DNA from 2 places in the Sphingomonas sp. OTU376 genome. Region 1 is predicted to be linked to the other one. Evidence: riboswitches for the same ligand, from Rfam matches in the RefSeq annotation. Region 1 holds a riboswitch; the other holds the start of a gene.

Region 1 (5,047 bases):
GCCGATCCCGAATACGCGATGGTGATCGCCGACGAGCTCAACATCGTGCTGCGCTACGATTATCTGCCGACCGAGGAAGTGCTCGAGGCGCTCGCCGCGAAGCCTGCAATGAAGCATGTCATCATCACCGGTCGCAACGCCCCCCAGGCGCTGATCGACGCCGCCGATCTCGTCACCGAGATGGCGCAGGTGAAGCACCCCTTCCGTGAACAGAACGTCAAGGCACAGGCGGGGATCGAGTTCTGATGGCTCCGGCCAAGCTCCTGGCCCTGCCGCTGCTCGCCCTGGGCGGCGCGGCGCTCTGGGCGAGCGCCCCCGCATCCGCGCCGCCCTCGACCAAGCCCGAGCGGATCGTCTCGCTCAACCTGTGTGCCGATCAGCTCGTTCTCGCGCTCGCCGATCGCAACCAGATCGCCGGACTCACCCGCAACGCCACCGACACCGAGATGTCGGGCGAGGCCATGAAGGCGCGCGGTCTGCCGGTGCTCAAGAACTCGGCCGAGCAAATCCTTGCGATCGATCCCGACCTGGTCGTCGGCATGCCGGCGAAGCGCAGCGCGGCGATGCGCGCGCTCAAGGGCCACAAGTACAACATGCTCGATCTCGAGACCGCCAATACGGTCGATGAGATCTATGCCTCGATCCGCCAGACAGCAGTGGCGGTCGGCCATCCCGAGCGCGGTGAAGCACTGGTCGCGAGGATGCAGGCGGCGCTGGCCAGGATCGGCAAGCCCGGCGGCGGCAAGGTCGCGGCCTATTACCAGCGCCGCGGCTTCATGACCGGCACCGGCACGCTGATCGACGACCTGATGCAGCGCATGGGACTGGTGAACCTGGCAGCGAAGCTCGACAAGCCGCCGCTCTCGCAGCTCAGCCTCGAGGAGATGGTCGCGGCCGGCCCCGATTACCTCATCGTCGAGAGCGCCACCGACAAGATCGCCGACCAGGGCACCGAGATGCTCCACCATCCGGCGATCGCCAACATCCCCCGTATCTCCATCCCCCAGGCATGGACCGTGTGCGGCAGCCCCGCCTATGTCGAGGCGGCCCAGGGGATGGCGACCCAACTTATCCGCTATCAGGATCGGACCCACGCCCGATGACCCTATCCCGTCCCTTGTTGATCGGCGGCCTGCTCGCTCTCACGCTCGTCGCGGCGATCGGATCCTTGCTGTTCGGCCCGGTCCATCTGTCACTCGCCCGGATGTTCGCCGCCTTTACCGGGCATGGTGACCGCATCGCCTCCACCATCCTGCTCGAACTGCGCCTGCCGCGCATGCTGCTCGGCCTCGGCGTCGGCGCGATGCTCGGCCTGGCCGGCGCGGCGCTGCAAGGGTATCTGCGCAACCCGCTCGCCGAGCCTTCGGTGCTCGGCACGTCAAACGCCGCGTCGCTCGGCGCGGTGGCGGCGCTCTATTTCGGGCTGGCCGAGTTGCATCCGATCGTACTCCCCGTACTGGCGGTGCTTGGCGCGCTGCTGTCGCTGGTCGGCCTGTCCGCACTTGCCGGACGCTCGGAAAGCCCGCTCACCCTGATCCTCGCCGGCATCGCCATCGCCACCTTGGCCACGGCGGGCGTGAGCCTGGCGCTCAACCTTTCGCCCAATCCCTTCGCGGCGATGGAGATCATGACCTGGCTGCTCGGCAGCCTGGAGAACCGCTCGTTCGAACATGTCTGGATCGCCTATCCCTGCATCGCGATCGGTGCGCTGCTGCTTTTCTGGGACGGCCGCGCGCTCGATGCGCTGACGCTCGGCGAGGACGGCGCCCAGGCGCTCGGCGTCGATATCCAGCGCACCCGCATCCGCCTGTTGCTCGGCACCGCGATCGGCGTCGGCGGCGCGGTCGCGGTATCGGGCGCGATCGGATTTGTCGGCCTGATCGTCCCGCATCTCGTCCGCCCGCTCACCGACCGGAGCCCCTCGGCGATCCTGCTGCCCTCCGCGATCGGCGGCGCCGCCCTGCTCACCTTCGCCGATCTCGCGGTGCGGCTTATCGATACCAAGAACGAGCTCAAGCTCGGCGTCGTGACCGCGTTCCTCGGCGTACCGGTCTTCCTGATCCACCTGATGCGGGAGCGCCGCCTGTGGTGAACATTCGTCTCGAACAGGTCGGCGTGTCGCTCGGCAAGCGCCATGTCGTCCGAAACGCCAGCGCAGCCTTCGTGTCCGGCACGCTCACCGGCATCGTCGGCCCCAATGGTGCGGGCAAGTCCACCCTCGCCCGCGCGATGCTGGCGCTGGTGCCGCATAGCGGGCGCATCCTTGTCGATGACGCCGACGTCGCGAGCATGGCGCGCGCGGAACTGGCCAGGCGTGTCGCCTATCTCCCCCAGGGCCAGACGCTGCACTGGCCGCTCACCGTCGAGCGGCTGGTCGAGCTTGGCCGCCTGCCGCATCTCGCGCCGATGTCGCGGATCGGCGAGGCCGATACCGCAGCGATCGAGCGGGCGATGGCGCGCGCCGATGTCGTTGGCTTGCGCGACCGCCCCGCCACCGAGCTTTCGGGCGGCGAGCGCGCCCGCGTCCTCCTCGCCCGCGCGCTCGCGGTGGAAGCCCCCGCACTGATCGCCGACGAGCCGCTCGCCAGCCTCGATCCCGGTCACCAGATCGACGTGATGGAGCTGCTCCAGTCCGAGGCCCGCGCCGGCGGTCTGGTGATCGCGGTGCTCCACGACCTGACCATGGCGGCGCGCTATTGCGACCGGCTGGTGCTGATCGACGGCGGCACCGTCGTCGCCGACGGGACGCCCGCCGAAGTTCTCACGCCCGCCAATCTCAAGTCGGTCTACGGCATCGAGGCGAAGGTAGAGCTCAGCGGCGACTGGCCGACGATCACCACTTTGGGCCGCAGCCGATGACCGATCCCGCCTTCTACCGCGAACAGGGCTATGCCGCCCTGCCACTGTTCGATCGCGCGCTGGTCGAGGCCGCACAGGCCGATATCGCCGAGCATATCGACCGGCTGTCGCACGCCTTCTACCTGCCTTTCGACAAGAGCTGCCCCGACGTCCCGCTCGCCGAACGGCTCGACCGGATCTATGCGAGCGACCGCAGCCAGGCGAACCTGCTGCGCGTCGCGATCTGCACCGATGCGCATCGCGGCCCCAGGCTGCAGGAGATCGCCAACGATCCGCGCCTGCTCGCCGAGGCCCAGCGGCTCAGCGAGCGCGAACTGGCCGGCAAGGTCGTCCGTATCCGCGCCAGCATCGCCAGCTTCCCCGAGCACCGCCACGCCTGGCACTCGGACGTTGCCCGCGACGACGGCACCTCGTGCGGGCAGGTCTGGACCACCGCCTGGATCCCGCTCTGCGACGCCGGGCCCGGCAATGGTGGGCTGGAGATCATCCCCGGCCGCCAGCCCGCGCCGCTCGCCAGCGAGACCGACCAGGGCCTTCGGATCACCGACGAGGCGATCGCCGGCATGCCCCGGCTCCAGCCCGAATGTCCGGCGGGCACCGTCCTGTTCCTCGATCGCTTCACGCCGCACCGCACGCTGCCGGCCGACAAGGCACGCTTCGCGCTTGTCGTCTGGATGAAGGCCGCCTAAGGGCAGCGCCGCGACAGGTTCCCCGGAGACGGGGATGAAAAGGGAACGGGAAAACCCCGGCTGCCCCTGCAACTGTAAGCGGTGAGTCATCGGCCATTTGCCATTGGGTGTTGCAGCCCGAGAAGGCGGCCGACCGGCATCGACCCGCGAGCCAGGAGACCTGCCCGTCGTGGTCGTCTTTCGTGCGGACAGGGTGTGCCGGACGGACGGGGGTGAACCCGAGCGACGACAAGGTTGGCCGCGCGCATGCGCGGACGCTGTCGTGCGCGCCCAACGGCCCCGGCAGCGTCCGCGCGTACCCGGCATGTCGATTGGGTCGAATAATGCTGAAGTCCGTTTTCCGTCTCTCCGTTTCTGTTCTCGCCCTCGCCGCAGCTCCCGCCGCCTTCGCGCAGCAGGCCGCCGCACCCGATGCCGCCGCCACCGAGAGCAACGACGACATCGTCGTCACCGCCACCCGCGCGCCGGTGAACATCGACCAGGTTCCCGCCTCGATCACCGTGCTCGACAAGGCCGCGATCGATCGCAGCCAGGATGTCGGCGCGACCGAACTCCTGCTCCGCACGCCCGGCATCAGCATCTCGCGCAACGGCGGCTATGGCACTTCGACCTCGCTGCGCATCCGCGGCGCCGAATCCGACCAGACCGTGGTGGTGATCGATGGCGTGAAGCTCAACGATCCGGCGGCCACCGGCGGCGGCTACAACTTCGCCAACATGCTGATCGGTGACAGCGCGCGCATCGAAGTGCTGCGTGGGCCCCAGTCGATCCTCTGGGGCAGCCAGGCGATCGGCGGCGTGGTCAACATCGTCACCGCCACGCCCGAAAAGCCGCTCGAGGGCAGCTTCGACATCGAGGCCGGCTCGCGCGAGACGGTCAGCGCCCGCGCTGCGATCGGCGGCAAGACCGGCCCGCTCGCCTGGCGCATCGGCGGCCAGCGCTTCACCACCGCGGGCATCTCGGCGATCGCCCCTGAATTCGGCGGCAAGGAAGCCGATGGCTACACCAACAGCAGCGCCAGCGGCCGCGCCGAGCTGACGCTCACCAGCAACCTGAGCGTCGAGGTCCGCGGCTATTATTCGAACGGCCGTACCGAGATCGATTCGACCAGCGGCGACAATAGCGACTATTCGACCAACGAGGAGTTTGTCGGCTATGCGGGCATCAACCTGTCGCTGCTCGACGGGCGTTTCCGCAACCGCTTCGCCTATGCCTATACCGACACCGATCGCGACAGCTACGGCCCGACCCGCGCCCGCCCGCTCAGCTTCGAGTCCGACGGCAAGAACAAGCGCTTCGAGTACCAGGGCAGCTTCGCCTTCACGAAGCAGATCTCCGCGGTGTTCGGCGTCGAGAACGAGAATTCGGACTTCCGCAGCCGCTCGCCCGCCGCGTCGCTGGCAACGCCGCTGCCGGCCTTTGCGCGCGGCGAGGCCGAGCTGACCAGCGCCTATGCCCAGCTCAGCGTCGAGCCGATCACCGGCCTGACACTGAACGGC
Region 2 (5,047 bases), on a different contig from region 1:
TTGCCGCGGCCGTCGGCGAAGTTCTTGCCGGCGGTGATCGAGAACATGCGCTGGCCGGCATCGCCATATTCGGAGATGCCCGCCTGGGCGCGGGCGCTGATGCCCTGGAAGTTCTTCTTCATGATGAAGTTGACGACGCCGCTGACGCCGTCGGCACCGTAGATGGCCGAGGCGCCGCCGGTGAGCACTTCGATGCGCTCGACCAGGTCGTTGGGGATGGTGTTGATGTCGACCGACGCGGTGCCCGGCACGCCCGAGACGTGGCGGCGGCCGTCGACCAGCACCAGCGTGCGCTGGGTGCCGAGATTGCGCAGGTCGAGCAGGTTGAGGCCGGTATAGCCGATGCCGGCGCGGTCACCCGAGTTGTTGCCCGAAGTCGCCGAGCCCTGCAGCGCCGGATAGCCGGTGAGGAAGTCGGTGAGGTTGGTGGTGCCCGATTCCTGGAGCGTCTGGGCGCCCAGGGTCACGACCGGGTTCGGCGTCTCGAAATCCTGGCGGCGGATACGCGAACCGGTGACGACGATGGCGCCTTCCTGCGGCGCGGCCTGATCGGCCTGTTCCGGAACCGCGGCCTGCGCCTCGGCGGGCGCCGGCGTCTGGTCCGCGGTCTGCGCGGCTGCCGGCGTGGCGATCTGGGCTAGAGCAAGAACGGCGACCGACGCGGTAAAGGACAGGCCGCGCCGGGTGAGCGCACAAGAGCTACGCATGATACATCCCCTTTAATAAACTGACCGTGCGACCTCGGAGCCGATTGTTGCCGGCTTTTGTCCCTGACTTTGCCATGACGCGGAAATGCGGGTTTTGGTTGCCTTGCGACAACAGTTTGTTGCGGCGTGTTGCGAGATTACAACAGTACGGCAGTCGGCCCGCGCCAACGAAAAAGGCCGCGCCTCCCGGGGGGAAGCGCGGCCCTTTCATTCGCCTGACGGCGAAGGATCAGTAGCGATAGTGATCCGGCTTGAACGGACCCTCGACGGTGACGCCGATATAGTCCGCCTGCTTCTGGGTCAGCTTGGTCAGCTTCACGCCGAGCTTGTCGAGGTGCAGCGCCGCGACCTTCTCGTCGAGGTGCTTCGGCAGGACGTACACGTCGTTCTTGTACTCGTCCGACTTGGTCCACAGCTCGATCTGGGCGAGGACCTGGTTGGTGAAGGACGACGACATCACGAACGACGGGTGGCCGGTCGCGTTGCCGAGGTTCACCAGACGGCCCTTCGACAGCACGATGATCTTCTTGCCATCCGGGAACTCGACTTCGTCGACCTGCGGCTTGATCTCGGTCCACTTGAAGTTCGCCAGGCCGGCGATCTCGATCTCGCTGTCGAAGTGGCCGATGTTCGAGACGATCGCCATGTTCTTCATCGCGCGCATGTGGTCGACGGTGAGCACGGCTTCGTTGCCGGTGGCGGTGACGAAGATGTCGGCGCGGGTGGCGGCCTCTTCCATCGTCACGACTTCATAGCCCTCCATCGCCGCCTGCAGCGCGCAGATCGGGTCGATCTCGGTGACCAGAACGCGGGCACCGCCGTTGCGGAGCGACGCGGCCGAACCCTTGCCGACGTCACCGAAGCCGGCGACGCAGGCGACCTTGCCGGCGAGCATCACGTCGGTGGCGCGACGGATCGCGTCGACCAGCGATTCCTTGCAGCCATAGAGGTTGTCGAACTTCGACTTGGTGACGCTGTCGTTGACGTTGATCGCCGGGAACGGGAGCTTGCCCTTCTTCGACAGCTCGTACAGGCGGTGCACGCCGGTGGTGGTCTCTTCCGACACGCCCTTGATCGTGGCGACGGTCTTGGTCAGGTAGCCCGGACGCTCGGCAAGGAAGCGCTTCAGCGTGGCGACGAAGATCTCTTCCTCTTCGTTCGACGGGGTGAACAGTTCCTCACCCGCCTCGACGCGCGCGCCCCACAGCGCGAACATGGTGGCGTCGCCACCGTCGTCGAGGATCATGTTGCAGGTCTGGTCCTGGCCCCAGTCGAAGATGCGGATGACGTAATCCCAATATTCTTCGAGCGTCTCGCCCTTGACGGCGAAGACGGGGATGCCGGCCTCGGCGATGGCGGCCGCGGCATGGTCCTGGGTCGAGTAGATGTTGCAGGTCGCCCAGCGCAGCTCGGCGCCGAGTTCCTTGAGGGTCTCGATCAGCACGGCGGTCTGAATCGTCATGTGCAGCGAGCCGGTGATGCGCGCGCCCTTGAGCGGCTTCGAAGCACCGAACTCGGCGCGGAGCGCCATCAGGCCCGGCATTTCGGTCTCGGCGATCTCGATTTCCTTGCGGCCAAAGGCGGCAAGCGAGAGGTCCTTGATGACATAGTCCTTGTCGAGCACGGTAGCCACGAGCTGTCTCCAGATGTGAATCGGTTACGCGCCGGGAATCACCGGCGGCGGATGCGGGCGCCCTACAGGCTTCGCCCTGGCCGCGCAATCCCGATATAAAGATATCTTTATATGTCACGGCGAGCCGGTCTTTGTGCTAGGCACAGCGCCATGATAGCCTCGCCCCATGCACTGGCTGTTTCTTCCGCTCGTGACGCTCGCGGCACCCGCCGAACCGGCTCCGCAGCGCTACCCCCTCCCCTGCTTCTACGCCCCGCGCGGCGGCGAGCTCGACACCTTCCCGGACTGCGCGGCGCAGGACGCCGACGGCACGATCCGGCTGGCGCCGGCGCATCGGATGAAGCTCGACCATGACCGGGGCGGACTGGCCACCGTCCATGTCGGCAAGAGCTTCCATTATGTCGCCCGCGACGGTCGCAGCGCGCCGGTGATGGTGATGGACAATGGCGCCGATCCCTTCGTCGACGGGCGTGCACGTTCCGAATGGAACGGCAAGATCGGCTATATCGACCGCGCGCTGCACCTGGTGATCGCGCGGCGATACGACGGGGCGATGCCGTTCGAGAAGGGTGTCGCCGAAGTCTGCATCGGCTGCTCGCTGACGGGGGATGGCGAGCATCACTGGTACGCCGGCGGGCGGTGGCTGCGGGTGGACCGGCTTGGGCGGGAACTGGCTGGGAAGCGGTGATTTCCGCTTCCAATCCTCCGTCACCCTGAACTTGTTTCAGGGTCCAACGCGCCTCGAGCGGTATCGCTGGGGTAGAGTTGGATGCTGAAACAAGTTCAGCATGACGGAATAGAGGCTCTCCCGAAACCATCATATAAAGAATTCTTTATATCACCCTTGACGAACCATCCCGACAGGCGGATGCTTAAGCGGTCGAGGTTCTTCCGCCGGGCCAAATCCGCGCGGAAGCTAAGACGGGAAGCCGGTGCGATTCCGGCGCTGCCCCCGCAACTGTAAGCGGCGAGCGGCGGTCCAGCATGTCACTGGGGGCAACCCTGGGAAGACGGATCGTCCGCGCTGACCCGTGAGCCAGGAGACCTGCCTTTGACGCGATAACGTCCACCGGCGGGGTGCCCGGTCTGGCCGCCTGCTTGCCGCGGCCGGGCTATTCGTTCGCGGTGCGTGTGCGTGTCCATGCCGGTCTCCCCCGCCCTTCATCGGGGTATGAAGACCATGACCGTCACTGTTGCCACGCTCGGCTTTCCGCGGATCGGTCCGCGGCGCGAGCTGAAATTCGCTCTGGAGAAGTTCTGGAGCGGCAAGTCCACCGAAGCCGAACTGCTAGATTCCGCCGCAGGGCTGCGCGCCGCCGCCTGGGCCCGCCAGGCCGCGATCGGAGTCGACTGGCTGCCGTCGAACGACTTCTCCTTCTACGACCATGTGCTCGACACCAGTCTGATGCTGGGCGCGATCCCGGAGCGCTACCGCGTCGCCGCCGGCACCGCCGACCTCGGCACCTATTTCGCGATGGCGCGCGGCACGACCGGGGAGACTGGCGGCTGCGCGCATGGCCATGGCCACACCGCGCAGGAAATGACCAAATGGTTCGACACCAATTATCATTACATGGTGCCCGAGCTGGTCGCCGGGCAGAAGCTCGCCCTCTCCTCCGCCAAAATCGTCGACGAATATCGCGAGGCCAGGGCGCTCGGCTACGAGACGCGGCCGGTGCTACTCGGGCCGGTCACCTGGCTGAGCCTGGCCAAGGGCCGCGACGTCGATCCTTTCGACTATCTCGACGAAGTGCTCGGCCTTTATTCGGCGGTGCTGACCCAGCTTCAGCATGCCGGCGCCGAATGGGTGCAGATCGACGAGCCGATCCTTGCCACCGACCTCAACGAGCGGCAGCGCGCCGCGATCACCCGCGCTTATGCCAAGCTGCCGCGTCTGGGCCTGAAGATCATGCTCGCCACCTATTTCGGCGCGCTGGAGGATAATCTGACGCTGGCGGTGAACCTGCCGGTGGCCGGGCTGCACCTGGATCTCGTCCGCGCGCCGGACCAGCTCGACAAGATACTGGTCGCCGCGCCCAAGGGGCTGCTGCTCTCGCTCGGCGTGATCGACGGGCGCAACATCTGGCGCGCCGACCTGGAAAGGCTGCTCGACCGGCTGGAGCCGATCGCGGCGACGCGCGACCTGGTGATCGCGCCTTCCTGCTCGCTGCTTCATGTGCCGGTGGACCTGGCGCTGGAGCCGAAGCTTGACGACGAAGTGAAGCAGTGGCTCGCCTTTGCCGTGCAGAAGATCGACGAGCTGGCGACGCTCAAGGATGCGCTCAATGGCGGGCGCGACTGGGTGGCCGCGAAGCTCACCGCATCGGGTGCGGCGGCTGCGGCGCGCAAGGTCTCGCCGCGCATCCACGATCCGAAGGTCGCGGCGCGGATGGCGGCGGTGAGCGCGGCGATGCGCGAGCGGACCTCGCCCTATGCCGCGCGCGCCGTGGTGCAGGCGGAAGTGCTCGACCTGCCGCCCTTCCCGACCACCACGATCGGCTCCTTCCCGCAGACCGCCGAAGTGCGCCACGCCCGGGCCGAGCATAATCGCGGCAATCTCGACAGCGCGGCGTATGAGCGGTTCCTGCGCGAGGAGACCGCGCGGACGATCCGCTGGCAGGAGGAAGCCGGGCTCGACATGCTGGTACATGGCGAGTTCGAGCGGAACGACATGGTCCAGTATTTCGGCGAGCAGCTCGCCGGCTTC

What was found. A riboswitch is a leader RNA that binds a small molecule or an ion and turns the genes downstream of it on or off. The one in region 1 is predicted to bind cobalamin.
Region 2: another riboswitch for cobalamin. It lies ahead of metE (5-methyltetrahydropteroyltriglutamate--homocysteine S-methyltransferase); the one in region 1 lies ahead of AAHM44_RS02060 (TonB-dependent receptor plug domain-containing protein).

The regions. Positions count from the first base shown of each region.
Region 1 covers NZ_JASATQ010000003.1:2,694-7,740, forward strand. Annotated here, with positions in the region: gene cobO (cob(I)yrinic acid a,c-diamide adenosyltransferase) at 1-246, shown strand, start outside; gene AAHM44_RS02040 (ABC transporter substrate-binding protein) at 246-1,103, shown strand; gene AAHM44_RS02045 (FecCD family ABC transporter permease) at 1,100-2,092, shown strand; gene AAHM44_RS02050 (ABC transporter ATP-binding protein) at 2,086-2,859, shown strand; gene AAHM44_RS02055 (phytanoyl-CoA dioxygenase family protein) at 2,856-3,548, shown strand; cobalamin riboswitch at 3,547-3,730, shown strand; gene AAHM44_RS02060 (TonB-dependent receptor plug domain-containing protein) at 3,872-5,047, shown strand, end outside.
Region 2 covers NZ_JASATQ010000064.1:8,691-13,737, reverse strand. Annotated here, with positions in the region: gene AAHM44_RS20345 (TonB-dependent receptor plug domain-containing protein) at 1-707, opposite strand, end outside; gene ahcY (adenosylhomocysteinase) at 937-2,340, opposite strand; gene AAHM44_RS20335 (WG repeat-containing protein) at 2,507-3,028, shown strand; cobalamin riboswitch at 3,207-3,407, shown strand; gene metE (5-methyltetrahydropteroyltriglutamate--homocysteine S-methyltransferase) at 3,521-5,047, shown strand, end outside.